DNA from 4 places in the Lysinibacillus sp. NPDC092081 genome. Region 2 is predicted to be linked to each of the others. Evidence: riboswitches for the same ligand, from Rfam matches in the RefSeq annotation. Region 2 holds a riboswitch; each other region holds the start of a gene.
The links. A riboswitch is a leader RNA that binds a small molecule or an ion and turns the genes downstream of it on or off. The one in region 2 is predicted to bind S-adenosylmethionine.
Positions count from the first base shown of each region.

Region 1: it holds a riboswitch for S-adenosylmethionine, as region 2 does, so the genes downstream of both, metK (methionine adenosyltransferase) here and ACIQLB_RS12485 (Na+/H+ antiporter NhaC family protein) in region 2, are expected to answer to the same signal.
Region 3: it holds a riboswitch for S-adenosylmethionine, as region 2 does, so the genes downstream of both, ACIQLB_RS23610 (O-acetylhomoserine aminocarboxypropyltransferase/cysteine synthase family protein) here and ACIQLB_RS12485 (Na+/H+ antiporter NhaC family protein) in region 2, are expected to answer to the same signal.
Region 4: it holds a riboswitch for S-adenosylmethionine, as region 2 does, so the genes downstream of both, ACIQLB_RS20340 (bifunctional homocysteine S-methyltransferase/methylenetetrahydrofolate reductase) here and ACIQLB_RS12485 (Na+/H+ antiporter NhaC family protein) in region 2, are expected to answer to the same signal.

Region 1 is NZ_JBIVRU010000002.1:22,265-30,591, reverse strand. Features, by position in the region: gene ACIQLB_RS05015 (alpha/beta hydrolase) at 1-652, opposite strand, end outside; gene ACIQLB_RS05010 (gamma carbonic anhydrase) at 789-1,310, shown strand; gene metK (methionine adenosyltransferase) at 1,481-2,677, opposite strand; SAM riboswitch class I at 2,954-3,072, opposite strand; gene pckA (phosphoenolpyruvate carboxykinase (ATP)) at 3,802-5,388, shown strand; gene ACIQLB_RS04995 (alpha/beta hydrolase) at 6,048-7,004, shown strand; gene ACIQLB_RS04990 (MBL fold metallo-hydrolase) at 7,205-8,155, opposite strand; gene ACIQLB_RS04985 (alpha/beta hydrolase family protein) at 8,239-8,327, opposite strand, start outside.
Region 2 is NZ_JBIVRU010000007.1:17,352-25,678, forward strand. Features, by position in the region: gene ACIQLB_RS12455 (VOC family protein) at 481-615, shown strand; gene ACIQLB_RS12460 (VOC family protein) at 612-902, shown strand; gene ACIQLB_RS12465 (hypothetical protein) at 1,206-1,379, opposite strand; gene crcB (fluoride efflux transporter CrcB) at 2,018-2,380, shown strand; gene crcB (fluoride efflux transporter CrcB) at 2,377-2,706, shown strand; gene ACIQLB_RS12480 (hypothetical protein) at 2,738-3,085, shown strand; SAM riboswitch class I at 3,355-3,461, shown strand; gene ACIQLB_RS12485 (Na+/H+ antiporter NhaC family protein) at 3,570-4,850, shown strand; gene ACIQLB_RS12490 (MFS transporter) at 5,049-6,248, opposite strand; gene ACIQLB_RS12495 (DUF2812 domain-containing protein) at 6,680-6,919, opposite strand; gene ACIQLB_RS12500 (M13-type metalloendopeptidase) at 7,263-8,327, shown strand, end outside.
Region 3 is NZ_JBIVRU010000030.1:2,675-11,001, reverse strand. Features, by position in the region: gene ACIQLB_RS23630 (response regulator transcription factor) at 1-23, opposite strand, end outside; gene ACIQLB_RS23625 (MerR family transcriptional regulator) at 718-948, shown strand; gene ACIQLB_RS23620 (homoserine dehydrogenase) at 1,007-1,993, opposite strand; gene ACIQLB_RS23615 (hypothetical protein) at 2,558-2,944, opposite strand; gene ACIQLB_RS23610 (O-acetylhomoserine aminocarboxypropyltransferase/cysteine synthase family protein) at 3,405-4,706, opposite strand; SAM riboswitch class I at 4,824-4,937, opposite strand; gene ACIQLB_RS23605 (glycerol-3-phosphate acyltransferase) at 5,196-5,828, shown strand; gene ACIQLB_RS23600 (DASS family sodium-coupled anion symporter) at 6,012-7,493, shown strand; gene scpC (succinyl-CoA:acetate CoA-transferase ScpC) at 7,647-8,327, opposite strand, start outside.
Region 4 is NZ_JBIVRU010000019.1:40,741-49,067, reverse strand. Features, by position in the region: gene metH (methionine synthase) at 1-1,310, opposite strand, end outside; gene ACIQLB_RS20340 (bifunctional homocysteine S-methyltransferase/methylenetetrahydrofolate reductase) at 1,303-3,150, opposite strand; SAM riboswitch class I at 3,438-3,537, opposite strand; gene ACIQLB_RS20335 (protoporphyrinogen oxidase) at 3,662-5,050, opposite strand; gene ACIQLB_RS20330 (protoglobin domain-containing protein) at 5,315-6,604, opposite strand; gene ACIQLB_RS20325 (SEL1-like repeat protein) at 7,378-8,327, opposite strand, start outside.

The sequences.
Region 1 (8,327 bases), on a different contig from region 2:
AGTTACGTGTTTGTTTAGTTTCAGTAATATTATCTTTTTCAGCTGTCATAACTAACATAGGCATATTAGGGAATTCAGCCTTAGGCAATAACACTAAATTGCGCATCATTTGCTGTAGTTCTCGATACCATTTCACTGAAACGACTGACGAAAAGGGAACCTCATCCTTCATCTCATCTCTACCTTCTAAACTGCGCGTTAATGCTTCTAATGTAATTTCATGGGTCAGCTTCACATTTGCAGTCAGGGCACTTAAACTAGTTAAAGCATTTGATAGTTTACCTGGCAATAGCTTTAAATGAAGCCAAGGTGAAGTTAAGATAATCCCTGCGCATTCATATTTTCGTTTTTGCATGGTATGTAGTAATAGTGTCGCACCAAGCCCATGTCCTATTAAAAAGACAGGTAAATTATACGAAAAAGCATTCTCCATTAAATGCCTTGTATATTTATTGTATTCTTTAAAATCTTCATCGTGAACACGAGAAAATCCTACATTTACTCCATGGTTAGGTAAATCCCCCATGACTATGTGGAAGCCTTCCAATCTAAGTTTTTCTATAAGCCATGCATACCATCGGTGATTTTCATATGCACCATGAAGAATAGCAACCACAGCCTTTGCTTGTCCATCAGCTTCCCATTTCCACATTTCACATAGTCCTCCTAAAAAAATAATTACACAATGATTATATCGGAATATCTAGCTCATTTTAATTTTATATTTCCATCAAGTTGCGTATTTGATACGATAATATTACATCATAGAAAGAAAAGAGGCGATCCTTATGATCTATCCATTTAAAGGTAAAATACCCAATATCGATCCATCTGTTTTTATTGCCGATTATGCAACCGTTACTGGTGACGTTACAATAGGTGCTGAAACAACAATTTGGTTTAACACAGTTATTCGAGGGGATGTATCACCAACAATTATCGGAAAACGAGTTAGTATTCAAGACCTCTGTTGCTTACATCAAAGCCCTAAATATCCGCTCATTATTGAAGATGAAGTAACAGTCGGACATCAAGTAACTTTACATAGCTGTACGATTCGTAAAAAAGCCTTAATAGGTATGGGCTCTATAGTATTAGACGGAGCGGAGATTGGAGAGGGTGCATTCATTGGGGCGGGTAGTCTTGTACCTCCTGGCAAAGTCATTCCTCCAAATAGCTTAGCATTAGGTCGTCCTGCAAAGGTTGTAAGAGAATTAAATGATGAAGATAAGGAAGATATGGAACGCATCATACGTGAATATATAGAAAAAGGACAATACTATAAATCACTTCAAACAGAAAATAAATAGCTATTTCAACAGCTCCACGTTTGCTTGAACAACCGAGCCATACATAATTATGATTAGGAGCTTCTCTTTTTCGATAAAAACAGCAAAAGGGGCTATTAGAATGTTGAGCCCCTTTCTGTAATAGTATTTTAAAATATTTTTTCAGCTCTTCATTACTTTAGCTGAATAGCTTATAAGCCTGCTTTTTCTTTTAATGCATCAGCTTTGTCTGTTTGTTCCCAAGGTACATTTAAGTCTGTACGACCGAAGTGACCATATGCTGCAGTTTGCTTATAAATAGGGCGACGAAGGTTAAGCATTTTAATAATCCCTGCTGGGCGTAGATCAAATAGCTCGCGTACCCATTTTACAATTTCACTTTCCGTAACTTTTCCTGTCCCAAATGTATCAACAGCAATAGATACAGGTTGAGCAACACCAATCGCATAAGCTAGTTGTACTTCAGCTCGTTCTGCTAAACCAGCTGCTACGATATTTTTTGCCACATAGCGTGCTGCATATGCCGCTGAACGGTCTACCTTAGTTGCGTCCTTACCAGAGAAAGCACCTCCACCATGACGTGCATAGCCACCGTATGTATCAACGATGATTTTACGTCCAGTTAGACCAGCATCCCCTTTTGGACCACCAATTACGAATCGGCCAGTTGGGTTGATGAAATATTTAGTATTGGCATCTAGTAATTCACTTGAAACAACTGGAGCAATAACGAATTCTTTTACGTCTGCTTGAATTTGCTCAAGTGTAGCTTCTTCGTCATGCTGTGTTGAAATTACAATCGTATCCACGCGCACTGGTACATTGTTTTCATCATATTCAATCGTTACTTGTGTTTTTCCGTCTGGACGTAAATATGCTAGTTCACCAGATTTACGTACTTCCGTTAAACGACGAGCCAGTTTATGCGCTAAACTAATTGGTAATGGCATAAGCTCTGGCGTTTCGTTACATGCATAACCGAACATTAAGCCTTGGTCACCTGCACCAATTGCTTCAATGTCAGCATCTGTCATAGAGCCTTCACGCGCCTCTAATGCTTGGTCAACACCTTGAGCAATATCAGGTGATTGCTCACCAATAGCAACAAGTACTGCTAGGTTTTCAGCATCAAAGCCATACTTTCCACGTGTATAACCGATTTCTGCTACAGTATCACGAACGATACCTTTAATATCTACATAAGTAGAAGTAGTAATTTCTCCTGCTACTAAAACTAAGCCTGTTGTTACTGTTGTTTCACACGCTACACGCGCGTTTGGATCTTCTACTAAAATAGCATCTAAAATGGCATCCGAGATTTGATCACAAATTTTGTCTGGATGTCCTTCTGTTACACTCTCTGATGTAAACAGTCGACGGTTTGTCATTTGGTTTCCTCCTATTACTTACTGCGAATTAATACGGTACTCATTACCCATGTCAAGTCCGCCCCTATGGATTGGACTCTCAAGCCGTTGTTGCTGTCGTTTTACTTTTGCACAAATATACAGCTGCCGCTCTTAACACGAGGTTTTCGAAAGATCCGTCATTATAATAAGGAAAGGACTATATGCTTACCTTTACATTCGTTTTTAACAATAAAAAAATCCTTTTCTCACGCTTACTTAACATGAGGAAAGGAATAATGACTTCGTAACCTTTCACTCTTATCGTTCAAGGGGCTTTCCCTTGCATCAGGTTGGCACCAGCGCATGTCGTGAAATAGTTCATGCAGGTTGCCGGGTTTCACAGGGCCTGACCCTCCACCAGCTCGGGATAAGAGTATCCGTTCAATATCTCATAATACGTAAAAGGTAGAACGTTGTCAAATATTTTTAGCTTCTTTCAGCGAGTGTCCAAACATCCGCTGAACCTGTGGCATTACCGAAATGACCGACATCGTATCGGCCCTCATGTTGTTGCCGCTACGTTAGCACTGCGCTTTCGCACAATAAACAACTGATGGCCAAAGCACAAAGCCGATTCTGGACGCAATTATGCCAAGGTATAATTGATTGTATTCTTATAAAGAAAGTATGGGATTAAACAAGAAACTAATTTGGATTATGCTGTAATTTGAAACAAAATAATCCCTATTCTCCACCTCACATCATGTGTTAACATATGTGTGACCCCTTTAAAGCACATTTTGTAGCTACAGAACATGTGGTGGATGAATATGATTGTAGCCTCATTTCAGTTGACGACAAACCCCAACTGATAAAAAACCAGCTAAGACTTCACATCCTGTGCGAACCTCATGTTAGTTAAGAGCTTCCAAACGCAATTTTGCTGTGTCGAAAGTGATTGTGTGATCACTTATTATAGGGTAAAAAACATTATCAAAACGAATCAATTTACTTTTTGTCGTTTTCTTGAAAAGTAATAAAATCTGAAAAATAATTTCCGAATTAGTATAGATTATTTAAGCAATTGTGTTATACTATTTTTGAAATTAAGAAAATCTCCCTCGACTCTAGGGAATACTATAAAAAAGGATGGTATTTAATCGATGAATTCAGTAGAAATTGCAAACGAACTGAAGGAATTATTAAGCGGCGGTAACATTAATGTTCAACTTTCAGTACCACAATTAGCTGAAAAGGCTACTTCTCGTGGTGAAGCTATGTTAACAGTAGATGGCGCAGTTCGTGCAGAAACTGGCAAATACACTGGTCGTTCACCTAAAGATAAATATACGGTAGAAGAAGATAGCACAATGGATAAAATTGACTGGGGAAAAGTTAACCGACCAATTTCTTCTGAAGTGTTCGATAACTTATATGTAAAAGTAGTAAAATATTTAAAAGAACGTGACGAATTATTCGTATTCAAAGGCTTTGCTGGTGCTGACAAAGATTCGCAATTAAGCATCCAAGTAATCAATGAATATGCTTGGCACAATCTTTTCGCTCATCAATTATTTATCCGTCCAACTAAAGAAGAATTAGCTTCTCATGTTGCTGACTTCACAGTTATTTCAGCTCCTAACTTTAAAGCAGACCCTGCTGTTGATGGCACTGCTTCTGAAACATTCATCATTGTATCACTTGAAAAGAAAATTATCCTAATCGGTGGTACTGAATACGCTGGTGAAATCAAAAAATCTATTTTCGGTATTATGAACTACTTATTACCACAACAAGGCATCCTTTCAATGCACTGCTCAGCAAACGTTGGTGAAGCTGGTGATGTTGCATTATTCTTCGGTTTATCTGGTACTGGTAAAACTACTTTATCAGCTGATCCTGATCGTAAGCTTATCGGTGACGATGAACATGGTTGGTCTGATAACGGTGTATTCAACATTGAGGGCGGTTGCTATGCAAAAACAATTAACCTTTCTGCTGAAAAAGAACCAGAAATCTACAACGCAATCCGCTTCGGTTCTGTTCTAGAAAACGTAGCTGTTGATCCAGAAACTCGAGTTTGTAACTATGATGATGGTTCATTAACAGAAAATACACGTGTAGCTTATCCAATTCAATACATTGAAAATATTGTTGATCCATCTGTTGCAGGTCACCCAAAAACAATCATCTTCTTAACAGCTGATGCATTTGGTGTATTACCTCCAATCAGTAAATTAACAAAAGAGCAAGCAATGTACCACTTCCTAAGCGGTTTCACATCTAAACTTGCTGGTACAGAACGTGGTGTTACAGAACCAGAACCAGTATTCTCAACTTGCTTCGGTTCTCCATTCCTTCCACTTCCAGCAACACTTTATGCTGAAATGTTAGGTCAAAAAATTGACGAGCACAGTGCACAGGTATTCTTAGTGAACACTGGTTGGACTGGTGGAGAATATGGTACTGGTAGCCGTATGAAGCTTTCTTACACTCGTGCAATGGTACGTGCTGCAATTGACGGCAAATTAGCTAATGTTGAAACAATTCAAGATTCAGTATTCGGTTTAAACATTCCAACTTCTATTGAAGGTGTACCAACAGAAGTGCTTAATCCTCGTGATGCATGGACAGACAAAGCTGCTTATGATGCTAAAGCTGCTGAACTTGCTGGTTTATTCAACAAAAACTTCGAGAAATTCTCAAATGTTTCTGAAGCTATCACTAAACTTGGTGGTCCATTAAAATAATTTACTAAGCAAAGGGAACGATTTAAAAGTCGTTCCCTTTTTTGTGTTGAAAAACAAAATGGTCCAGGAAATCTTTGAGAATGTTTTGGAGCTTTAATTTCCATTCCATGTTACTCGCTTTCCTGTGAACGAGCATCGGGCCGATTCCTCAGCTTTGTTGTTGTTGCTGTCGCTTCGCTTTCGGAAGAAAAACTGTGGCTGAAGTTTTGTTTTATTACTATAAATTAGGGTGACATGCCAGAAGATACATGCTAAGTGACCTGGTTGATTGGAGTGGAGACTGAGCGACTCCTTAGGAATTAGCAATAGAGGAACGAAGGCTAAAACCATCACATCCTGTGATAACGCCTTCGTGACCAACATCGTGTTGGCCCAAGCTACTCATCGGACGCCCCCAGGAAGCTTTGCTCTGCGCGAAAGCGTAGCGGCAGCGGCAAAGCGCTCAGTCGGAACGGAAATCAACCCCCTCGTTTTGCCGAAGAGCCATACTTTATTTAATAAAACACCTTAATTTCATTGACATAATAGCATTTCAACAACATGCAAAAGAAACGATTAGGGTCGTTCCCTTTTTTTATATTCCCCTATTTAAGAGAATTCTACTTTTCATATTAGTAACTTTGTGTATAATTCATAATAGTAGTTTTAGGGGGATATATATGAAAAGAAAATATAAAGTGATTATTACCATGGTCAGTCTTCTATTAGTATTGTTTGTTGTGGCTGGATTTTTTGCAGGGAATTATTTCTATAACTTCGCCTTAAATCCTAATACTGATAAATCAGCTGTGTTTAACTCTCCGCACAATTCTATTACTGTTAGTCCTAAGGATGCTAAAGAAAAAGAAGAGAGTGAGAAGTGGTTTAAAGAGAATTATGAGGACTCTTATATACAGTCTTTCGATGATTTGAAATTACATGCCTATACGCTTAAAAATACAAACGAAACAAATAAATGGGCAATTGTTTTCCATGGATATTCATCTGATGGCTCACAAATGACCAAGTACGCTAAGCATTTTTATGATACAGGCTACAATGTTCTCGTACCGGATGCAAGGGCTCATGGAAAAAGTGAGGGTGACTATATTGGTATGGGTTGGCATGATCGACTTGATGTAGTCTCTTGGATTAATAATGTTATCAGTTCTGATAACAACGCTGAAATTGTTTTGTATGGTGTTTCCATGGGAGGTGCTACAGTGATGATGGCCTCAGGAGAGGATTTACCTGGCAATGTTAAGGCTATTATTGAGGATTGTGGTTATTCCTCAGTTTGGAATGAATTCTCCTATCAATTGCAAGCAATTTTTAATTTACCTGAATTTCCCATCATGCAATTTTCTTCATTTGTTACGAAGTTAAGAGCTAACTATACGCTTGGTGAAGCTGATACTGTCAAGCAAGTAGCAAAATCGAAAACACCGATGCTATTCATTCATGGAAGTAATGATACATTTGTTCCATCTGATATGCTAAATGAAGTATATGAGGCTGCCAATGTACCGAAGGAGAAATTTATTGTTGAGGGTGCTGGACATAGTGGTGCAGAAAGCGTTGCTGGAGACGCTTATTGGGAAATTATTAATAACTTTTTAGCAAAATATATAGAGTAAATGTCCTTTTCTACCGTTCAGGTGCCTGCCATAAAGCACCTGAACGGTTTTTTGGTCTACCTGATCAGTTTTTCACTTGGCCCGAGCAGTTCTTCGAGCTACCTGTACAGTTTTTCAAACAAAAAACACCATCTTGAAAAAGAGTTAATCAAAATGGAGTAAACTCTCTAAATGAAGTTTGTATAATTCCCCTGCAATTTTTAGAAATAAATGCTTTGGAAACCTTGAAGTATTTGTAAATCAATTTCATCTGCTTTTGTCCTTTGAATGATAAAATCTAATCCATTTTTTGTGTTATCTGCAAATTTAGGCAATGCTACAAGAGCATCTGTTAAAGGTTTGTTGAAGTTGTCCCAATGTATTGGAATAATAAGTTTCGGTTGTACTTTCCGCACAGTTTGCTCATAATACATGTTTTGAAAATTTTGATCTTGAGCTCCTAATACTCCTATTCCTAAAAATAAAACATCAGCTTGAATGTCATCTAATGCTCCTTCTATATAGTTAGTACTTGGCTTAACAAAGAATGTTTTATTATTATGCGTAATCAAGAAATCGTATGAAGAATCTTCATGATAATCTAGGGCTTTTGCTGGTTGTTTAAGTGGTTCTTGTATTTTCTCTCCTTCATCAAAGGTTGGTGAATGTTTTGATTGAAGGACAGTGACAGTAAAATCATCAAACTGCATAGCCGTATTTACTTCGTATACAGACATCTGTTTCATATTTATACCGTTTCCAAGTCCTATATTAATTGCTGATTCTGAACCATATACATGCGTCCCAGTTTGTTTAGCGATATAAGCTAAATCTAGCGCATGATCATAATGTGTATGAGAGATAAACAACCTCTGAAGCTTATTATTATCTATTCCTATTTTCTTAAAGGCATTATTTACAGTATCTGCATCCGTTTTCACAGTGCTGAAAGGCAACATTTTTAATAAGGGTGGCCTAGAAATACCATCAATCAATAATTGCGGGTTGCCATCATCAAATAATAAAGATGATGTTCCTAAAAACGTGACCTTTATCTCACCTTGATTCAATGCTTTTTGCTTTGTTTCCGGAGCGTAGTATTCCTTGTATTGTTGAATATCTGCTGAAGGTGTTAAAAACTTATAATAAACAAAAGTGGAAGCGATTATCATCAATACTAATCCTACAATTATAATCTTGCGTCTTTTACTTATTATGTATTTCAAACAATACTCTCCTCTCAAAACATACTATTTTATTGACGTTTCATCCACTCGCAAAGTGCATGTACTATTGCTCTATTTTTGGCCGGTGGATACTGATGAGCATAGCGAAGATCATACC
Region 2 (8,327 bases):
TGTTTCGCATACACATACACTCCCTTTTTTGTTATCACTACAACCCTTTTTTGCAACAAAAAAAAGACACATACCCCCAAAAAAGAGCATGTGTCTCTTAATAAAAGGCAAGGAGTTACCCATGCCTTTTATTGCAATGTAAAATAATATGTTAGAAGACATGGACAATGTATGCAGTTGTGCTTTGATATGATACTGATAAAATTAACATCGTCATGCCCTCCTTTACTAAAATTTGTTATAGTGTTCTTGAAGATTATCACATCTTAGAAATATTTGTCAACCAGCTTGCTGTTATTTTTTACGTTTTTCAAGAAATAATTAGCGCTTTAAAGCAACGAATTGCTAAATTTAATATCCAGGAGTAAATCATTCGGAGAACCTTACATTTAGCATAAAATACTAAAATTTTTTATATTGACTTTAACGCTACGTAAACCTTTATGGTTAGTTTGTATTAACCTAAAGGAGGAAATAGACATGAATGAATTTTATCAAATGCCCTTATTCGTGAAGCTAAAAGTAAGAGATATTAAAAAGTCAAAAGAATGGTATGCAAACGTACTAAGTTTCAATTCAGTATTTGATTTTCCAGATGCTAAACAACTTCAATGACACATTTAAGAGGAACAAAGTACCAAGATTTGATGCTGTTAAAGGATGAAGAAGTCAACACTTCTGACTCAGTCATTATTAATTTATTCTCTCATGATATTCATAGTATTTATCAAGCCGCACTGGAAAATAAAACAAATATCATTCAAGAACCGACAATTCAACCATGGAATGCAAAAGAGTTAACTATAGAAGATCCAGATGGGTATATTTTCACAATAACGGAAAGTGTCGATTCCAACAAAGACTTTGATACTGTCATTGACAACGTTAAAGGTCAATTATAGTAATAATAAATTATGACATGATTGCAACAGACACATTCGAAGTCATTTCGAATCATTCACCTATTATTAATTTTAAAAAGCGTTTGCCTGTTACACTACTTGGTAAAAAAAGAATCAAGTTTACGATGAAAGAAATAAAATCGGTAAGTAGTATCCTTGATTCCCCACGAATTGACAATACGATTACTGTGTTAAATACAAATTTTTCAATTAAAACATGTTATTGAATCATTGCTGGAAGACCCTAACGAACAAAGCTAGTTTGATAGGGTCCAAATCAATTTATCGGAACAATTTTTAGATTTATCGCCCTAATTTTTTTAATTTATCACCTAACTTTAATTTATCGCCTAACTTTTTAAATTTATCACCTAACTTTTTAAATTTATTGCCTAACTTTTTAAATTTATTGCCTAACTTTTTAAATTTATTGCTTAACTTTCTAAATTTATCGCCTAACTTTAATTTATCGCTCATCTTCCCAATAAAATTAAAGAATAGCAAACACGGAGACTGTCCCTTGATTTCCATTAAGGGTGTAAAAATGCCGTCTATCTTTGCTCACTCCAACATCCCTCGGTGCAAGTTGAATATAAGAGACACGAACGCCAAACTGAAACATCGGTTACTGTTTTGAATTTTACAGTGTGCTTTTCAAGGCACCGGCTCTATTATTATTATTATTTAGTAATTTATTATTTAGTAATTAATTATTAATTATTAATTACTATTGACGGTTTTTCCGTTAGCGGGTTTTCCGTCAACGGATTAACCGTTATCGGATTATCAGTCGACGGTGTAATAGTATTTGAATACCTAAAGAGTTTCTCGTTCAGAACTACTTAGATAATGCTTCCTTGTTAGTTATATACATATAAAGAGATGATATAGGGACATTAACTACAAAGTATTTTGGCAGGAAATATAAGAATTTTAGTCGACAATATAATAAAATAGTATTCAAAAAGTCAAAATAAACTATAGAACGAAAACATTTGATCCATAGTTAGTAAAACGGTGATATTTTTGAATTTATATAGCTATAGAAATATATCTAAAACGGGTGTCTCATGATACACTTTTCAATATAGACATTTTAGTAAGGAGTCTTTACTTTGAAATCATTTTTAGCTGTTGGAATTGGTGGATTTTTGGGTGCCATCTGTCGATATAGCCTTGGTCTAGCACTTTCAAATAACGGTGATTTTCCATTTGCGACACTTTGCATAAACTTAATTGGCTGCTTTTGTTTAGCTTGGCTATTTACAACGTTTACAAAGCGTACACCTATTATTTTAGGAATTGGTACCGGCTTTTTTGGTGCCTTTACAACCTTTTCGACATTTTCTTTAGAAACGCTATTACTTTTGCAGGATAGTAAGTGGTTACAAGCCGTTCTTTATATTTTAGTAAGTGTATTTGGCGGTTTAGCTTGTGCATGGCTAGGACTTAAACTAGCAAAGGGGCGCATCTTATGATAATTATTGGTATCGGTGGATTTTTGGGTGCACTAACAAGATTTTATCTAGGAAGATTGATTGTCCATACATACCCATGGGCAACATTTTTTATTAATATAACGGGTTCTTTTGCGCTTGGCTTTCTATTTGCATTACATCCAAGTGATTGGATTTGGCATTTTATAGGGCTGGGTTTTTTAGGAGCCTATACGACCTTTTCAACATTTGGTTTTGAATGTTTGCAGCTCTTAGAGCAAAAAAAATGGAGACAAGCAATAATTTATATATGCACTACAATTTTATTCGGTTTACTTTTCGCTGCACTCGGCTTTTTCCTTGGATAGCAGCAATTTATGAGATACTAGAGGTGATTTTGTGACACAGCCATCAATTGAACAATTACAAGCACTCGAAGCTGAAATTGAACAAACACTATATACTTTAATCGACCTAGAACTAGCAGAAAACTTTCCAGAAATGAATACACGCTTTGCACAATTACTTGCAAAGATTCAAGCAGCTCAGTTAATTAATTATAAACTTGATGTCCTCGTTGACCCTCAAGCATTTGCGACAGAAACATGTATTCTACTACAAAGTTTAATAGAGGCAAAGGCTAGACCACATAAAAGACAACGACTCCTAACACATCGTATGATTTTAAAAATATGGCTACGTAAAAATCAACGCTTTATGAATGAATTTTTACCACAAATGTTTTAGGCGCCTCTCGATCTCTCAATGGCGCCTACTTTTAAAGTGGCAATTGTTGCGACACAATTTTATTTCCCCCTTTCAATTGTTAAATCAAATTATGCTGCGTAAGAATATTAAACCCTTCAACAGCAGCCACTTTCCTACCCCCTAATCCTCTTACTTGTTCAATTCCCTTAATTATTGTAGCTTTGAAATAAGGTTTGATTAAAAAAATGTTGCAAATATTGATTTTTTATTATAATATTTATTATTGTGAAAAAAAATAATATATTTGCTTCTTATCAAGAGAGATGGAGGGACTGGCCCGATGATATCTCGGCAGCGGAACTTATGCTTAAGTTACTGTGCCAAATCCAGCAGGCAAAGGCTTGATAGATAAGAGGAGTGTTTTATAATATAAGGCCTCTTCTTGTTATTTCAAGATGAGGCCTTTTTTCGTAAAAAGAAATGGACAAAAGACGTGTCCAATTTTATTTGTTGGGGGTAAACAATGAAGAAAGCGAATCCATGGGCGCTGATCCCATTTGTTGTTTTTTTGATTTTATTTATTGGTTCAGGGGTTATTACAGGTGATTTTTATGCCTTCCCTGTCATTGTAGCCATTTCCATTTCAGGCGCTGTGGCTCTGGCAATGAATCGAAAAGAATCGTTTGCGCAAAAGGTTGATATTTTTTGCAAAGGCGCAGGAAATGTAAATGTCATGCTGATGGTTGTTATTTTTCTCTTGGCTGGGGCCTTTTCAGCGGTAGCAAAAGGCATGGGGGCAGTGGACTCCACTGTTAACTTTGCTTTATCAGTCGTCCCGTCAAACCTGCTTGTCGTAGGCTTGTTCATCATTGCCTGCTTTATCTCCCTGTCAATGGGTACATCGGTGGGAACGATTGTTGCACTGGCGCCAATTGGAGTTGGGGTAAGCGAGCATATCGACCTTTCCATGGCTTTAGTAATGGCAGCGATTGTTGGCGGTTCGATGTTTGGCGATAATTTATCCTTTATTTCGGATACAACAATTACTGCCGTTCGTTCACAAGGCGCACAAATGAAGGATAAATTTAAGGTGAATTTTTGGATTGTGTTACCGGCAGCTATTGTAACGAGCATTATTTTAGGGATTATCACAATGGGTGAAACGGCACAAGTGGAGCATTTAAGCTATAGCTGGGTAAAAATTGTTCCCTATGTTTTGGTCATTATTTGTGCGTTAGCTGGAATGAACGTTTTCCTAGTTCTGGCGTTTGGGATTGTTCTCGCCGGAGCTGTTGGCTTAGCGGATGGCAGCTATCATTTAATGAGCCTTTTCCAGAAGATTGGTGAAGGGATGGCAGGCATGTATGAAATGGCATTTCTTGCGATATTAATAGCTGGCATGGTGGAGGTTATTAAGTTTAACGGAGGAATTGACTTTCTGCTTCACCTTGCGACAAAAAGGATTAAATCGAAAAAAGGTGCTGAATTTGGTATTGCCGGTCTTGTAGGGCTAACTAATTTATCGACGGCCAATAATACGATTGCTATTTTAATTGCTGGTCCACTGGCAAAAAATATTGCTGAACAGTATGAGATTGAGCCGAGAAAGTCCGCAAGTATATTAGATATTTTCTCCTGTACGATCCAAGGCATTCTACCATACGGAGCCCAATTCCTGGCAGCCGCGAGCGTAGCCGGAATTTCGCCAGTGAGCATGCTGCAATACTCTTTCTATCCAATCCTTATAGGAATTTGCGGAATCATCGCTATCCTTATCGGATACCCGAAAGAAAAGAAAGCCTGAACTTCATCCCTTTTAAAAAATATTGATTTACCATTAAAATAATCCAATTGTTTTGAAAAAAGATTAATCAAAACAATTGGATTTTTTATTTGAGGCTATTCATTTTTTGTGAAAAATTTTGATAGCGCTTAGGATACGTTCCCCAGCTTATAGAAAAAATTCAAACGATCTGATAGAGTCAATACTTAAAAGTTACAATTATACTTTCTCGTTAGTTAATTCGTAACGTCTATATTTGACCATAAATCCAATTCCGAGAATAGGTCCAATCGCTAAAATTGTAAAGACCCACTCCCAACCAATGATCCTCTGAATAATAGGGATTAGATTTATAGAAAATATAGTAAAGAGGAACCCAATACACATTTGAAATGTAAGGGCTGTACCTACATAATCACCTTCAGCTATTTCTGAAACTGCAGCAGAAAATTGGGCGGAATCAGATATGACAGACATCCCCCAGATCATGGAAATTAATAAGGTTAACCAAATATACTGCCCAAATGTAAAGCCTATTACGATCGAACAGATAGCACTAATTAACATAGAAATAATCGTTAAATTGGCTCTTCCGATTTTATCTGAGATTAGTCCCCCTATCACACAACCAATCCCTCCAGCAATTCCAATTGAAATAAAGGAGGATAATGCAATGAACCAATGAGGAATATCTGGTGAATAGGTTAAGAAACTAGCTGTCAAAAATGCAGGAAGCCATGTCCACATCGCATACAATTCCCACATATGGCCGAAATAGCCATAGTTCGCAAGCATTACTGGTTTATTCAGAACTACTTTTTTTATTAATTTTAAAGAAAAATGCGTTTTATTGGGTAAAATCGGAGCATCTTCTAAAATATAAGTAACTATTATAGCCGATAATAAAGCCAATACTGAAGTACTAATTATCACGAGTTTCCAATTTAACGAAGAAAAAAACATAACTACAAAATGTGGTAATGATGATCCTAATGTTACTGCTGCTATTAAGACTCCAATTGCAAACCCACGTTTTTGGGGGAACCATTGTGATAAAATTTTCACAGCTATTGGATAGACTCCAGCGAGAGTTATTCCAGTTAAAATTCTAAGTAGAATACCAAAAAAAGCGTAATTAACGAAAATTAGCAAGACATTTAATAGTGCACCTAGAAAAACTGAAGTTGCAAAAACTTTTCGGGGATTAAAGCGGTCCGCAACCCCAAAATATGAACTAAACAATGATCCTATTACAAAGCCAATAGGAATAGAAGCTGAAAGCCAAGCTTCTGAATTGGGGCTAAGGTTCCAAATTTCAATTAATTCGGGTGCAATCACTGATGCGCTAAACCACAAGCTTAAAGCACATAATTCTGATAATCCAATCCATACCAATGCTCTCCAAGAACCTTGAATCAAACTATCCCCTCCGAAACAAATATGAATTACAAAAAATAATGGGTTAACCCTTCCCCAAAATCAAAATCATTCCTTCAATCATATTTCAAATCGAAATGATACGCTAAAAGAAAAGGTTGGATTGTCATTTACACAAAATATTTACAGTCCATTACTAACAAATATGGTATAAAATCCACCTGCATCTTATTATAGATAAAATAAAAACAACCTACTATTATTTCTTATTGAAATTACAGTAGATTCTCGTATTTTTATACTATTAATTAATATTGTGAAACAAGTTAAATAAGCTTGTACTTGTTAAAATTACCGTACAGTTTGAGGTTTGTAACCATTCACTTAAAAGTTTAATTGTCTTATTTACCTCCCTCATGGCATCATCATATAGTGTATAGGTCCTTATAAATAGGTGTTGTTTCTGAAGCTACCTAAAAAATATGCATATCAGTGCTTGAGCAAACATGTGTCCAGCCACCGTAAGCAAATAGTTCAAAATACTCCTCTTCTTCATCCTTCCGTAATTTACGATAATCAATACTAAAGGCTGTTTTCGTATAGATTGTTACTATAAATACATAAAGAATATAAAAATGGTCAATAACTAAATAATCATCTGATACTTCCCCATCCAAGTTGAATTCAATGGAGTATGCGCCAATTTCGATCAAAGTAAAAAAATTTACAGTAAAGAACACAAACGTTTCAACAATTGAATCTATATTTTAATTATATCGATTTTTCTTCCATATCAGGACGTTCTTATTTGACCCTTACAATTCACTCTACAGTGATACTATTATAGTGGAATTTTTAACTAAAAAAATGACCTTACTTGTGGTATCGCTCTAGCTTAAAAGCTCTAGACTAGATAATGCTCTCTTGAAAATGAAAAAGCTCCTTACATATTTTCAAACTGAAATAAATCAACTATAATGGAATATAAATGGTAGAAATGATAAATTCTACTCATTTATCTTTATTTATACAAATCTACTGTAGAGGAGCACGAAGATGAAAAAGAAGTTTTTATCCTTACTCATGACCATAATAATGGTCCTATCAGTTAGCGTATCGGTGTATGCCGATGAAACGTCGCCAACAGCGACAAGAGGAGAGATCGTTAAAACCTTGTTGATGGCAGCAGACGCTTATCATCCAGGAATTAGTAAAGAATACGTTATGCAAGGCTCTAAAAAAGAAGATTTAAGAGAGAATGAGCCAGCTAAGAAGGTTGAAGCTTTAGTCATGTTGAGTAGGGCATTCGGCGAATTGCCAGAGCCTGTCGGAAATGATCAGCGCAGTGGAACATTTGGCGTCGAGTTCACCGATGTACCCACTTGGGCTAAGAAAGATATCGATAAACTGGCAAAAGCAGGCGTACTGACGGGCAACCCTGACGGCACATTAGGCGCAAATGACAATATTACGATCGATGAATTCCATAAAATTATCGCCAGAGTGTGGGCGCTTGAAGGCTCCCGTTTAAATGACGATTTTTATGAAGCAATCAATAAGGAATGGTTAAATAAATCGACAATTCCGGCTGGAGAAATCATGGGCGGCGTATTTTCCGAGCTGTATAAGCAAAATAACAATAAAATAGAAAAAATAATAGATGAGCTCGTTGGCAAACAATTGGCAGAAGGAACAAAAGAACAGAAAATTGCCGACTTCTATTCGACGGCGTTGGATAAAAAAAATAGAAATAAACAAGGGATTGAACCCATTCAAAAATATGTAAAGGCAATTGACGGGGCTAAAACGCTTGATGAACTTGTTCAAGCTGATCTTACCCTGGAGAAAGAATCGGGTCAAAGCTCATTATTCAGCTTTGCAATCATGAACGATGCAAAGAACAGCAGTAAAAATGCTTTGTATTACGCTGGATTAGCTACAGGTCTGGATAAAAACAGCTTTGACACGGAAGACCCGAAAGCGAAAAAAGCCTATATTCAATATATGACCAGACTTCTTGTGTTATCGGGCGAGAAAGAGTCTGCTGCGAAAGCACTTGCCGAGAATGTTTACGAAATGGAGAAAAGCTTAGCTTCCGTATCGCTTGAACCTCATGAACAA
Region 3 (8,327 bases), on a different contig from region 2:
ACAAGAACTGTTAGTTTCGTCATGATATACACCTCGCTCTCAATTAATAGTGTACCTTTTAAATCTTAAAAACCAGTTATTATAAAAATGAAGAATTTCTTAAGGTTTTACCTTCTTTCAGCAGGTGTCCAAACATCCACTGAAATAGAGGAACTCAGTCTAAGAACGCCACGTACTGTGGGCAATGACTGAGTGACCGACATCGTGTCGGCCCTCGTGCAGACCTAAGGACAAAGTCGATTCCAGACGCAATTATGCCGAGGCATAATTGATTGTGACTCATTATCATAACGTAGGGTTGATTTCCGTTCCGACTGGGACAGCCCCTTCCCCATTATTAACGAATTGTCATTACAGTTGCTATTCTCCACACCTTTGTCGGGTGTGATTTCCATAGTATCCATTCTAAAGCACCAGAAAAGACAGGAGCGCTACCAATTTTATAAATGTTCCATAGCTACGCCGGTTAAACGATTTGATGAAAAAAAAAGACCTTGGAATAACGCAATGCTCGTAGCAGCTATACTTGTCCATTTCCATGACCATTTCAGGATACATCATTTATTGCCCCTCGACCGTCACCACTCATTAACATTAATAATACAGATTTATCCAAAATCAAACAATTACCATTTTCCTTTTTCCTTCATTTATATACCCACAGTAGGCTTTCTATTAAAGGGAGGTTATAATAAAAACAGCAAAAGGAGCGAAAATATGTATAAAACAATTGAAGAAACAGCCATCGAACTTGGTATGCCAGAAGATCAAATACTTCGCCTAGTTTACGAGGGCCGTATCCGTTCAGTATACGACGGTGATCAAATACTAATTAATAGCGGACAGTTCAGCACTTATTTTGAGCAGTTAGATCGTATTAAAGAGGAAATTGAAATTTGGCGGAATACTCCTATTCCAGAGGATATCGATGTTAAAGATGAGGATTAAAAAATGCCTATCATTAAACAATTAGCACATTGTTGAATGATAGGCATAATCTATCTAATTATATCGTTACGACAAATCCAGCTCGCTTACCGATAATTTCCGCATAATCCTCAACCATGACACTAGCTGTTGGGTACATACCTGCCCCAGGTCCAATTAGCGTTAATGTGCCAATATAATTTGTATCCAATGCCACAGCATTATTGACATCATCAACTGGATAAAGCGGATGTTCCTTATCCACTAATTGCGGGCCAACCTTTGCGACCACTTTACCATCTGCTAGCTTCTCAACCTCAGCAACGTGGCGGTAACGCAAGCCTTTTTCACACGCTTCTTTTACTTGCTCTGCCGATATACTATCAATGCCAACCACATCAACGTCAGCCCAATCTGGTTGTTCACCAAATGCCAAAGCACTTAAAATCATTAATTTTTTGAAGGCATCTTGGCCTGAGATATCATTATATGGATCTGCCTCTGCATAACCTAAATTTTGCGCCTCTTTTAAAGCAGTTTCGAACGACCAGCCCTGTGAACGCATTTTCGTTAAAATATAGTTGGATGTCCCATTTAAAACACCCTGAATACGACTAACATCATTGACAAGCAAAATATTTTTCATCGTTTTAATAACTGGTACACCGCCAGCAGTCGTTGCCTCAAAGCCTACAAAAACACCGTTTGCTTTTGCAAGATCCTGTAACTCCAAGCCTCGTTTTGCAAACATTACTTTGTTAGCTGTAATGACATGACATTTATGTTCAACAGCGCGCTTTAAATAAGTAAATGCTGGCTCCTCATTGACGATCGCCTCAAAAACAACCTGGATACCTGGTTCTGCTAAGACTTCATCCATACTAGTTGTCATTAAATGCGCTGTCCCTGGTACACGTTCACGGCTAGTGTCTGTAACTAAAATTTTTGCTACTTCTAGCTCAATTCCTAATTTATTTTTAAGCTCTTCACGCTTTTCGTTTAATATATGGTAAATTCCTTGACCTACCGTTCCAAATCCTAATATAGCTGCCTTTATAGTTGCCATTCCTATTCCCTCCAACTTACATTCCGCAGTTTCATTATATTTATTTCGTCTCAGCTTAATTCTTATAGATTTTGAATTGTGCGCCGACTATACAAAGCAGGTCAGTTTGCCGTGTTTCTAACACTTCGTCTTCAGACAGATATTTAGTCATGGCGTTTCACTTTCGCTACAAAAGACATCCTGAATGAAGATACACTGTGAAACAAACAAATTCAAATAATTCAAAAATCAACTTAAAGAAAATTGTAACGTAAATACATACATTGCACAAGAAAAATCTTTCTAGGGTGGACATTTGTTTCCTGTAGACGTGCAAAGGAAATCGTTTTCATTCCTTTTATTATGTGATTTTTCACTTGATCTATAATAATTGAACAAATTTTGACGAATCTTTATCTAAAAAACAAATGCCTTTCTTCTATTATATATGTATGTAAAGACATTCATAAAAATTGTTCTTTTGAAATATATTAATAAAAATTTTTTCTGTATATCTTCATCGTCTAATTTAAAAAGCCCATTCCCTGTAGCAGCAGAGAATGAGCCCAATTATATGAGGGATAATTAACTAGCTTTGGCTAGCAATTTATAACGATATTGTATTAAAGCTTGTTGCACCAATCTTATTTCCTCTTGCGTAAAATTTGGTATTGCATACGTACGTTCAACTAATTGGAATGTGCCGTATTTTAAATAATACTCTGTCGCAGGTAGAGGAATATGACTTGTTCCATAGCCTTCATAAGCTTCGAAAATTTCTTTTACTGTATAGACTTCCTCGTTGACATAAACAACTTCCTTAAAAGCAGAATGTCCAAAGATCTCTTGCCATTTGCACTCAACTGACGCAAGTATGTTTTGAATGGACATGTTGTTCACAAACACATGACCTTCATTTAGCTCATAAATAAGATAAGATGCAATGTTTTGCGCACTATACACATTTCCCATTTAAAACACTCCTTTATCATCAGTTTTGTAGATAAGAGTAGCTACTGGCTGAGCAGCTACTCCTCTTCGTATATATTCAAAAGTGGGGGAGCACTTATGAAACTAAATTAGTTTGAGCATTGATTGAAAACACTTTACCGATCAACAAGTCGGCGCTTTAAATTGGTTCTAGGTTGGTAGCCCTTCGAACACTTTTCTTATTCCCTAGTATAAAACAAGGAATTAAATAAGTCAATAATACTTATAAAATTACTAGGTATTAATTAATTATCAATTATGCCGAGGCATAATTGCGTCCGGAATGGGATGCTTTAGCACCCGCTGAAAGAAGTTAAAATTTCAGTTATTTCACCAAATGAGGTGAGCGGATGATGCAGCAACGTTTGACGCATTACCAAATGAGGCCAATCGGATGAGAAAATACGTAAACGCTACAACATTAGCCAATATGTTTTATTTATTAAGCTTCTACTTTTTGTTGTGAAGCTGTTACTTGTTCAATAGCTTGTTCTAAATCTGCAATAATGTCCTCTACTGCCTCTAGACCGATAGATAAGCGAATGAGCGACTCGGTTACGCCAGTTTGGATTAGCTCTTCAGCTGATAGTTGCTGATGTGTAGTAGATGCAGGATGAATAATTAATGATTTGGCATCCCCTACATTTGCTACGTGCGAGAATAATTTTACACTATCAATTAATTTACGCCCTGCTTCACGTCCACCTTTTATACCGAATGTAAGTACTGAACCGAAGCCGTTTCTCAAATATTTTTTTGCTAAATCATGGGTAGGGAAATTTTCTAAGCCATTGTAATTTACATATTCCACAGATGGGTGGTTTTGCAAATATTCGGCTACCGCTAATGCATTTTCATTGTGTTTAGGAATACGCAAATGAAGCGTTTCTAAACCTTGTAATAAATTAAATGCTGCATCTGCACTTAATGTTGGTCCAAAGTCACGTAGTAATTGCACACGCAGTTTTGTGGCAAATGCAGCCGCTGCTGTGTCAATACCATAACGCAAACCGTGATAAGAAGCATCTGGCTCAGTAAAGCCTGGGAAACGTCCGCGAGTCCAATCAAACTTCCCTGCATCTACCACAACGCCACCCAAAGTTGTACCATGGCCGCCAATCCATTTTGTAGCGGAATGAACAACGATATCTGCACCGTAGTCAATTGGTGTAGAGCCATATGGTGAAGCAAATGTGCTATCAATAATTAATGGCAGGCCGTTTTCATGTGCTATATTAGCTACCGCTTCAATATCTAGTACCTTTAAACTTGGGTTACCGTAAATTTCAGCGAACACCGCTTTTGTTTTATCAGTAATAGCTGCTCGGAAATTATCTGGATTTGTTTCGTCTACAAAAATTGTTTTAATACCATAGTTCGGTAGTGTGTTTGCGAATAAATTATAAGTACCTCCGTATAAAGAGCTAGCTGCGACAATTTCATCACCTGCCCCTGCAAGATTTAAAATTGAAAATGCGATTGCTGCTGCACCAGATGAAAGTGCTACTGCTGCTGTACCGCCTTCTAATAAAGCGACGCGTTTTTCAAAAACATCTACAGTTGGGTTTGTAATTCGTGTGTAAATATTGCCAGCTTCCTCTAAGGCAAACAGACGTTGCGCATGAGCAGTATCTTTAAAAACGAATGCCGTTGAGCGATATACGGGTACTGTACGAGATCCTGTTACCGGGTCTGGCTCTTGGCCACCGTGTAACAGCAATGTTTCTGGTTTAAAATTTGTCATTGTATACCTCCAAATGGTTATTTTTTTACGATGGTACCGGAGATGAGGAGGATTTTTTCAGTAGAAAACAAAAACCCTCTTCAGTTAAGAAGAGGGTTGCGGTTGCAAGTTTTCCTCCCCTTATCTGCCAGATCCAAGTAAGAATCTGTAGGAATTAGCACCTTAGCAAGTTCGTCACTTACTGGTTGCCGGGCATCATAGGGCCTATCCCTCCGCCGCTCTTGATAAGAGTATGAGATTCAATTTCCATCGTTGTTACACAGTATAAACATAGACTTTTTCTCTGTCAATACTAAAATTTTATTTTTTCCGAAACTTCTGTCTGCTTTTTTACGTAATACGAACGCATACACTATTTTAGGTATTTATTATTTTTATCACCATAGTGTGGGTTTATTTCCGTTTCGACTTATATACATGATATACGTTTTAACAAATGTCATCCCTAACTTTTAGTGATGGGACAATTATTTAGAAAGGAGGATTTTTATGATAAAAGCCGTTATCATTTTTCTTCTTGTTGGTTATTTGATTGGCTGTATTCACGGCTCTAAAGTTGCACAGTTTTTATCCGGGGTAGATTTAAAAAAGACTGGTCATGGCAATGCAGGTGCCTCTAATGCGACACTTTCCCTTGGATGGAAATACGGCATATTAGTTGCACTAATCGATATCGGTAAAGGCGTTGTAGCTATAATCGGTGCACATGTCTATTTAGCAGATATAACACAATTAACAGAAGCACAAGTTTGGCTCTTTATCTATATCGTAACTGCTGGCGTCATTCTAGGTCATAATTTCCCATTTTTTATGGGCTTCAATGGCGGTAAAGGAACTGCTTCAATCATAGGAATATTACTTGCGATTGATTGGAAAATTGGCTTATTTGCACTCATTTTATTTGTTATTTTATCTATCACGACGAACTATTTAATTGTCGGTGTACTTGAATTTTATCTCGTTTTTTGTATAGCCACATATTTATGGATTCCTGGAGTTGGCCCAACGATTATAGCCCTATTACTTTTTGGTATAGCCATCATTTTGCATATCGAAAATATTAAGCGACTGATGATAGGAACTGAGCCTAAAGTGACTTCTGCATTCAAAAAGAAAAAATAATATACTTTGGATATTATTGTCTTTTATATGGCCACATATTTTCTCGCAACTGCCCATTATCGCTATAAATAGGGGGTATTTCACATACTAGTTTTTTTACAATAAATAGACAAATTAACTTTCTTAATAAAGTATTTTACTAGCCGATGTTATAGAAAATTGTAATAGAAAGGATGAAAAAGTATGTCTACTTCTGAACAAGCAAAACCGAAACGTAATTTGAAGCCACTATGGATTGCATTAGCGTTCGCATTACTAATCATCATAACTTTTTTACCTAACAACGGCGATTTACCTATAGCTGGTCAACGGGCTTTGGCTATCTTAGCTTTCGCGGTCATCCTATGGGTTACAGAAGCAGTATCCTATCCCGTTAGCTCTGCCATGATTATTGCTCTCGTGACAATCTTACTAGGCTTAGCCCCGTCAATGGAAGATCCCGCGAAAGTGCTAGGAACATCAGATGCATTAAAATTAGCATTAAGCGGATTTAGTAATTCAGCAGTTGCACTAGTAGCCGCAGCTCTTTTCCTAGCGGCAGCTATGCAAATTACGAATTTACATAAACGTCTTGCGCTATGGATACTTTCACTAGTTGGGACAAAAACGAAAGCCATTGTATTCGGTGCTATTTTAGTATCTATTGCACTCGCATTCTTTGTCCCATCTGCTACTGCACGTGCAGGCGCAGTTGTACCAATACTACTCGGAATGGTAGCAGCATTTGGTTTACCACGTGATAGTCGACTTGCTGCTTTACTTGTTATTACTTCTGTACAAGCTGTTTCCATTTGGAATATCGGTATTAAAACGGCAGCAGCTCAAAATATGGTCGCTTTAAATTTCATCAAAGAACAATTCGGTGTAGATATTTCTTGGGGTGCTTGGTTACTTTACGCTGCCCCCTTCTCAATCATCATGTCGGTGGCTCTATTTTTCATTATGATTACACTAATTAAGCCTGAAACAAGTAATATTGAAGGTGGTAAAGAAGTAATCAAAAAACAGCTTGCGGAACTTGGTCCATTAAAAGCTCCCGAAATTCGATTAATCATCACCTCGGTAGTTTTACTATTTTTCTGGGCTGCAGAGGGCAAACTCCACCCATTCGATACGACAACCGTTACAATCGTTGCAATCGCCATTTTATTAATGCCAAAAATCGGAGTCTATTCGTGGAAGCAAGTTGAACCTCATATTCCTTGGGGGACAATTATCGTCTTTGCAGTAGGAATTATGCTAGGAACAGTCTTGCTTAATACTAAAGGTGCATCGTGGTTATCTGATAAGGTATTCGGTTCACTCGGTTTAGATTCTATGCCGATTCTAGCAACAATCGCCCTTGTTACTTTATTTAATATTATTATTCATTTAGGTTTTGCGAGTGCAACAAGCTTGGCATCTGCACTTGTACCGGTCTTTATCGTTTTAGCCTCAACATTAACGGCTAATGTCGATCAGGTTGGTTTCGTTATCGTGCAACAATTCGTTATTAGCTTTGGCTTCCTCTTACCTATTAGCGCACCGCAAAATATGCTTGCCTATGGTACAGGAGCCTTTACAACAAAGGATTTCTTAAAATCTGGTATTCCATTAACGATTATTGGATATATCCTAGTTCTTCTATTCTCCGCAACGTATTGGAAATGGATTGGCTTATTGTAAGAAGCAGCTAGGGTTTTCTCTTTGGACACCTGAGCACTTCAGGGGGTTCCCCGATCAAAATTCCAGAGCACCCGAGCTTTTGAGATTACGTTAATAACAATTAAAAGCCTTGAAGGAAAAAGTCTACTGTCCTTCAAGGCTTTTATTACTTTATTATTTCAATAAAGCAGGGTTCTTCATCGTACCATTTTTTGCGTAATTCACATGCCAGGAGAGAGCTTTTTCTAGATCGTGTGGCGTATGGTGTCCACCTGTTGCTTCATTGGCATCGTTAAAATACTTCCATAATTGCTCACGATATTCCGGGTGTGCACAGTTATCGATAATGAGCCCAACCCGTTCTTTTGGAGCTAGCCCACGTAAGTCTGCTACTCCCTGCTCTGTTACGATTACGTCTACATCATGCTCTGTATGGTCTACATGCGAAACCATTGGAACGATACTAGAAATATTTCCACCTTTCGCATAAGATTTTGTGACGAAAATGCCTAATCGTGCATTACGTGCAAAGTCTCCGGAGCCGCCGATTCCATTCATCATTTTTGTGCCAGAAACATGCGTAGAATTCACATTTCCATAAATATCCACTTCGAGTGCTGTATTAACAGAAATTAACCCGAGTCGGCGAATAATTTCTGGTTGGTTAGAAATTTCTTGCGGACGTAATACTAGTTTATCTGCATATTTTTCAAAATCACCATAAACTTGGTTACCAACTTCTTCGGAAAGGGTAATAGAAGTAGCAGATGCGAAGTTTACCTTTCCTGCATCAATTAATTCGAATACTGCGTCTTGCAGTACTTCTGAATATACTTCTAAGTTCTCAAACTCAGA
Region 4 (8,327 bases), on a different contig from region 2:
TCTAAGTTAATCGAATTAATGATAGCTTTCCCTTGAGAAAACTTAAGTGCTTCCTCAATTACTTTTTCATCTGTTGAGTCAATCACAAGAGGTACTTTTACTTTTTTTACAACCTCCTGCATAAAGCCACGTATATCCGCTAGTTCATCGCGGTCAGGATTTGCTAAACATATATCGATAACATGTGCTCCATTTTTCACTTGAGCTCGCGCAATTTCTGCCGCTTCCTCAAACTTCCCATCAATAATTAAATTTTTAAACTTACGAGAGCCGATGACATTTGTCCGTTCCCCAATAAATAATGGACGCATAGAATCGTCATACACTAATGGCTCTATACCTGATACTACATGACCATGTGTTGCATCTGGTAATTGACGAGGCTTTTTGTCCTTTAGCACTTCTCGAATAGCGGCAATATGCGCTGGCGTTGTACCACAGCATCCTCCAACTATATTCAGCCAGCCCTTTTCTGCAAAGCCTTTTAGCTTTTGTGACAGTGATTCAGGTGATTCATGATAGCAGCCTTCCTCATCAGGTAAGCCTGCATTCGGATAACAGCTAATATAGCCTGTTGAAAGCTCTGCTAGTGAACGGATATGATCCGTCATAAACTCTGGTCCGGTCGCACAGTTTAAGCCAACTGACAATGGTTTAATATGCTCGATAGAAATGTAAAAAGCATCAATTGTTTGACCAGCCAGTGTCGTTCCCATCGGTTCAATTGTTCCCGATATCATCACAGGTAGCTCTTTTCCAGTTGCTTCAAAGGCACGAGATACTCCCAATGTTCCTGCCTTAACATTTAGCATATCCTGACTAGTTTCTAGCAAAAGGACATCTGATCCGGCTTCGATTAATGCCTTTGCCTGAACATAAAAGTTTTCCTCTAACTCATCAAATGTAATACCACCTGTAACCGACAAGGTTTTTGTAGTTGGTCCCATAGCCCCCGCAACAAAACGTGGCCAATCGGATGTAGAAAACTCATCCACTACTTTGCGTGCAATTTCCACAGCACGTTTATTAATTTCTTCTGCCTTCGCACCAAGATCATATTCATTTAATACAAGTGGTGTACTTCCAAATGTATTTGTACAAATAATATCTGCGCCAGCCTCTAAATATTTTCTATGAACTTTTTCAAGCACATCTGGTCTAGTTAGCACAAGATTTTCATTACAGCCATCATATTCCTCGCCGCCAAAATCCTCTGCTGATAAATTTTCATTTTGTAGCATTGTACCCATTGCGCCATCAAGAATTAAAATTCGTTTCTCTAGTTGCTCTTCAATCAAGTGCTTAGCCATTTATACTTACCCCTTTTTTCTGTTCATCCAATTGCTCAATAAATTTCATCAATTCTAGTGTCATATCATAGCGTAAAAACGGTGTGATGAGGTAAATACCATTGAAATACTCCGCTGCTACTTCTACTAATTCCTTAGCAATTGCAATCCCTTCTAGTGTTGCGCGTTCCTTATCATCGCCACAAGCCTTCATACGGGCTAACGCTTCATCCGATAGTTTGATACCCGGCACTTCATGATGCAAGAACTCCGCACTTTTATAGCTCGTTACTGGCATAATGCCTATATAAATTGGTGTTTCTAAATGCTTTGTTGCCTCGTAAATTTCCACAATTTTTTCCTTTGTATAAACAGGCTGTGAAATAAAATAATCTGCCCCATGTTCAATTTTCTTTTCTAATCGAGAGACAGCGCGATCGAGCACACGTACATTAGGATTAAATGCAGCCGCTACAGAGAAATTCGCCTTTTTACGAAGTGGTTTCCCTGAGAAAGATACACCTTCATTTAACTGTTTTATTAATTGGATGAGCTCCATTGAAGAGACGTCATAAACGCTAGTAGCCCCTGGAAAATCACCTACCTTTGTCGGATCTCCAGTAACTGCTAAAATATCATGAATCCCTAGTGCATTTAATCCCATTAAATGTGATTGTAGACCAATTAAATTACGATCTCGGCATGTTATATGTGTCAATGGGCGTACCCCATGCGTTTCTTTCAGCAAGGCACCCATTGCGACATTACTAATCCTTGGAGAAGCGAGTGAATTATCTGCCATCATGACTACATCCGCGCCAGTTTCATATAACTTTTTTGCACCTTCAATAAAACCTTCGATTTCTAAATGTCTTGGTGTATCTAACTCCACAATAATCGAGCGTTCACGTTTTACTTTTACATGTAATGGCTCATAATTTGCTGGCTCTGCCTCACGTACAACCTCTACTTTTTCTGGCTTTGCATACTTTTCCTCGACCGGGGATAGCTCATCTAAGTACTTTTTCGCTGCAGCAATATGCTTTGGTGTCGTACCACAGCAGCCACCAATTAAACGTACCCCCTGATCACGAAGCTCTACAGCTGCTCGACCAAAATAATCTGCCTCCGACTCATAAACAACACGGCCATCCTCCAAATCAAGGAGAGAGGCGTTCGGATATGCTGACATAAATGCCTTCTTAGGAAGTTCTACTCCTTCGAATGCTTGTATAGTATGGTGAGGACCTAAGCGACAGTTAACACCTACGATATCAGCACCTAGCGCTTCAAGTTTATGTAAGGCGTTATTTAAGCTCATTCCATTTTGCAAAATTCCGGGTTCGTGCATAGAAACTTGAGCAATAATCGGTAATTTCGTTTTACCTCGTAGCATTGTTAAAGTCGCTGTTAGCTCTTCAAAATCATAATAAGTTTCAAGTAAAAGGCCATCTGGATTTCCTGCAAGTAAAACAGTTGCCTGCTCATCAACTGTTGCTAAAATTTCCTCTAACGTTGCGTCACTTTTACGAATACCACGGATTCCCCCAATAGTACCTAAGACAAATTGTCCACCATCTACCGCTGCTCGTTTTGCAATCGTTATCGCGGCTTCATTAAACTGCTGCACACGAGATTCTAATCCATAGCGGGCTAATTTTATGGCATTAGCTCCGTAAGTGTTCGTTTGAATAATATCGGCACCAGCTGCTATATATTCTCTATGAATCTTTTCAATTAATTCCGGTCTCTGTACATTCATTTCCTCATGGCAGTACTCCAAGCCATAGCCGTATAAAACCGTACCAATTGCGCCATCTGCTGTTAGAACATGCGTTTTTAACCTTTCAAGCAATCCCATAAAACTAGCCTCTCTTCCCTTTTCTATCAATTATGCCTCGGCATAATTGCGTCTGGAATCGGCTTTGTGCTTAGGCCTGCATGATGCAGGTTAGTTAGCCGTTATCGCATGGATGCGATGATTTTAGGCTAACATCCTTTTTAGCACTCCTTTCCGATTTCCATGACATCCGCCGGAGGCTTTAACTTCTTTCGGCGGATGTTTGGACACCCGCTGAAACAAGTTAAAATAAAAAAGCCTTCTTTTATAAAAAAAAAGAAGGCTTTACGTTTCGTAATTGTTTTTCCTTCTCATCTTCGACACAACGGTCTTCTGGATTTAGCACCTGACAATAAGTTGGTTGCTGAAGCTTCATAGGGCCAGTCCCTCTGCTTCTCTTGATAAGAATGTAGTATGAATTTTTTAAATAATTAAAAGAATCATATCCTTTACGAACGATTGAGTCAAGACTATTTCACAGAACAGAGGATAATTTTACGAAAAACATTATATTTTGATTCAATTCAAACAATTATGATAGTTTTTCAGCAAGTTCCTCACCAATTTTTTTACCATTTTGAATACATGCACCTATGCCCACTCCAAAATAAGAGCATCCCGCTATTGATAAATTTGGATAGTTTTTCTCAAGCTCTTGAACGAGGCCTTGCAACGCTTCACGATGTGCCAAGTCGTACTTGGGCATTTGGTCGATCCATTTTGTCACGTCAACAACAGTTGGTTTTTCCTCGATCCCCAAGCTTATTCTTACATCCTCTAGAGCAACAGCTGCTAACTCTTCATCAGTCATCATACGCAATCTCTCATACTCAGGGTTAATGCTCTTATAAAAAAGTCGTACAAGTAATTTCCCTTCTGCTGAGGTGTGTTTCCACTTGTGACTTGTCCACGTTGCTGCATTACAAATAACATCCGAATTATGTGACACAATATAGCCTGTTCCATCTGCTGGTAATCTATTATCGGGTACATCAAATCCTAAGTAAATTGTAATGGCGGATGCAGTATTGAATTGTTTAAAATAGCAGTTCAAAGATTCATCCTGCAATAAACTTTGTACCGCTTCATTTGGCAGTGCCATTACAACATGATTTGCTTCCATCATTTTACCGTTTGCTAATGTAACAGAGTATTGATTCTCCTGCTTTTTAACACTAGTAGTGGCTACCCCTTTTATAATTTCTACATCCGTTAATGTTTCTTCAAGTCGATCTATTAGTGATGATAAACCATTTTTAAATGAAATAAATTTTTTATTGGCTGCTTTCACAAACTGTTCTCTGTTTGCATCGAAACCTTTAATAATACTACCGTAATCATTTTTGTAATCGATTAAATAAGGTAACGTGGAAGCAATGGAAAGCTGATTTAAATCTCCTGAATATACACCTGCAAGTACGGGCGCTATTTGGTTTTGAACAAGCTCCTCACCTAAATAGTATGTTAAAAATTCCCCAATAGAGCTTTCCTTTGTAAACACTTCATTTGGCATTGTTAAATCTTTTAATGCTTCTTTTTTACCTTTCTCTGATACAAGCGTGCTTTCTTCAAGAGATTGTAAGCTCATAGGAATACCAAACGTTGAGTCTGCAGGGATGGCATGTAGCTCATTATTTGTGTATATATACGAAATGCCCGTTTCGTTATACACAAGATTTTGTTCAAAATTAAGTTCTTCTACTAACTCCATGACACCTTTATGACGCGCTACAATAGAATCTGCTCCTGTTTCCATGATGAAGCCTTGTTCATATGCAGAGTGAAGCTTGCCACCAAGGTATGTACTCTTTTCAACGAGTACAAGCTTTACATTTAAGTCTTTCTCCTGAACTTGGCGTTGTAAATAATGCATCGTACACAATCCCGTAATTCCGCCACCTAATACAACAACTGTTTTCATATTAACCGCCCCTATTTTTAGTTCTTTATTTCAGTATAAACTTTTTTTATCGAAAATTATGTTAAACCCTTTACAAATTTAGCAAAAATGGAGCTATCCAGCACATTGGATAGCTCCATCTTTTTCATATTCAAATAGCCTATACTCGCTAGAGGCTTTTATCTACCTAACGGAATTTATATATTAACAGTTGATATAGTGTTATTTGTGCCCTAAGTGTGTAGCGCCTAAAAAAAATAGGAAACAACAATTTCTTTGCCTTAATTAATTTAAATTTTGTGTAAAGCTAGCTAATTTTCCAGCAGAATTTTTCACTTCATTAAAGGCAATACCTAATTCACTTAGTACTTCTACTATTGCTTGTACTTCTTTTTCCATCCGACCATTTTGATCTTTGGCTTCAGTCATAGCTTCTAATATGTTAGTAAATTGTCCTTCTGTTTGAACCATATTTTCCTCACCAGAGGCTACCTCTTCTTGAATATTACTAAGCGAATGAACAAGTTTATCTGTCCGTTCATTCGTTTTATGTAGTAAAGTCGCTACCGATGTGACAGATTCCTTTGTTTGAATCGATAGTTTCCTTACTTCATCTGCAACAACACTAAAGCCTTTACCCGCTTCTCCAGCACGAGCCGCTTCTATTGCCGCATTTAATGCCAACAAGTTTGTTTGATTAGCAATATTTGTCACAACATTCATAATCGATTCCATTTCCTTTGACATATCTGACAACTGTGCAATATTTTCCGCAATATCATCAAGCGAATAAATAATATTACTCATATTTTGCGATTGACTCTTTAACCGTTCACGACCTTCTAATGCCTGACTCTCAGCCATAGTCGAAACTTGAAGTGATTTTTTCGCTAGTTGTTTAATCTCATCTGATTGTCCACTTAAGCGATGAAATGAATTGTTCGTTTCCTGAGATATTGTGGCAAGACCTTCTGAAGACTCTACGATTTCTTGCTCTATCGCTTCTTTCCTACGTTCCATTTTTTCATGAAGTTGCTCAATTGTGTGCTCAAATGCCTCTAAAACTAACTGTTGCTCAAAATTAGAAATTTTTGAGATGGCTCGAATTGTATTAAGCTGATCCATTGGATGATTAATATGTTCTTCAACCAAATCAATAAATGATGCTGTTAAATCTTGAAAGGCGCAAATATACCATTGTGTTTTAAGCCCGATATGGACATGCACTTTAGCAATTTTAATTCGTCTTTGATAAAATTCATCATCAATCGTACCATTAAACATTTCAATAATATGACGTCGTAATGTAATTTTCAGCTTCTCCACGGAACTATGTCTATTAATAATATCTACTAAACTACGTTCAGTTCCAATCATTTCATAAAATCGATCAACAATATTATCAATATTGCCTTCTACAAAAGGTTGAAAGGCTTTTAAATATTGTAAATCCCGCTTTGTCAATTTAAGTAAATCAATTTGCTTTTTTATTGAATGGCAATTCGCTATATCCATTTTTACAATGTATTGCTCTAAATCTAACGCCATTGTCTTTCCCTGTTTTTGAAAAATCACACATTTACCCTCTTTCATGCCGTGTACTTTTGAAAAGCTGAGAAAAATCTAAGTCCGTTCATAAAATATAAGAGATCAGAAAGGCTCATCACATAATGTGGAGTTGATTTCCGTTCCGACTGGGCGTCCCAGCCTCCACTCCAATCACCTTATATAGTATATGTTTAATCAATTATGCCTCGGCATAATTGTGTCCGAGGCTTTAACTTTTAGTGATAAGCCATCAGGATGTTGGTTAACCATTTTAATCTATTAGCTAAAAATGGGTATACATAAGCAAAAAATCTTTTTATCGGTCAAAATTAACCCTATATTTTCTTATTTAATATACCCAAGAAGAAAAGCACCATTATTTACGAAAATATTGCGAAAAAACAGTATAACAATAACCTTATACTTTGCTATAGCTACTAACTACTCTTTCAAAATCCCTCATATACCTTATACATTTTATAAATAGCTGTCAATTTTCATTTATACATTTTTTACCATAAAATGTACGAATAGTACCTATTATCTTATTTTTTGTCCAAAGCAAAAAAAAGCTACCACAATACTTTTGGGTAGCCAATTTACATCATCTCTGTTTTTTTTATGCTTATTTTTTCCTTGTTTTAGTTTGTAGTACTATCGCTTTATTATATTAATATTTTTACAATCAGTTAATTATAGTAATATACACTCATCTTATAATCCAAAACAAAAACCTAGGACCTATACAAAAAGAGTTGATAATTGAATCTAAATACCCATTATTTTTTAATTAAAAACACTTACGTTCCTTTTAATTCTTGCAGTAAATTTGCAGCTTCCTCACTTCCTGCATTTGCTGCAAGTCCATACCACTTTATAGCCTCTTTAATATTTCTAGCTATTCCTTCCCCTTTATTGTATATGTGCCCTAGTTGTAATTTAGCCTCCAAATCACCTTGAAGAGCAGCCTGTTTAAACCAATGAATACCCTTTTCAATATTTCGTATACCTGTTAACCCTTGACTCCAAATAAAGCCCAAATCATAAAAGGCATCGACATGATATTGCTCTGCAGCTCGTTCATACCAATATAATCCACGGTTCACATCTTTAGGTCGCCCTAAGTGTCCCTCTAAATAGATTCCTCCAAGCCTGTATTGTGCCTCAACATAGCCGGCTTCTGCAGATTTTTTATAGTAGCTACATGCTTGCTCCTCGTCTTTGTCGATTCCTAATCCCTGCTCGTAAATAATTCCGAGTGTAAACATAGCCTCAGCCACACCTTTTTGAGCGGCGAAGTCGAACCAATTCTTCGCAAGTACCAAATTTTCTGGTACCCCTTCACCGTTAAAATACATGTCTGCTAAATTATTTGCAGCATCTGGATGCCCTTGCTTTGCTGCAGCTTCATACAATGAAAAAGCCCTATTATAGTTTTCTTGAACACCTATACCTTCAAAATAAAAATTACCAAGTGCATATTGTGCATCGGCATTACCTTGAGATGCTGCTAACTCAAACCACTTTACTGACTTTTCTGGTTTAAAATATTCTCCGTCAATTGCACTATAATATTCTCCAAGCTGAAATTGTGCATCGGTATCCTGTTCCTCGATGGCATCTTTGTATAAGTCAATGATTACTTCATGATCTAGATCTTCTTCGTCAAACGCCTCAACCTGTTCATTTTGGTGAACAAAATACCATTCCAATATATCAAGTACATCATCAACAACTTCATTGCAATTGG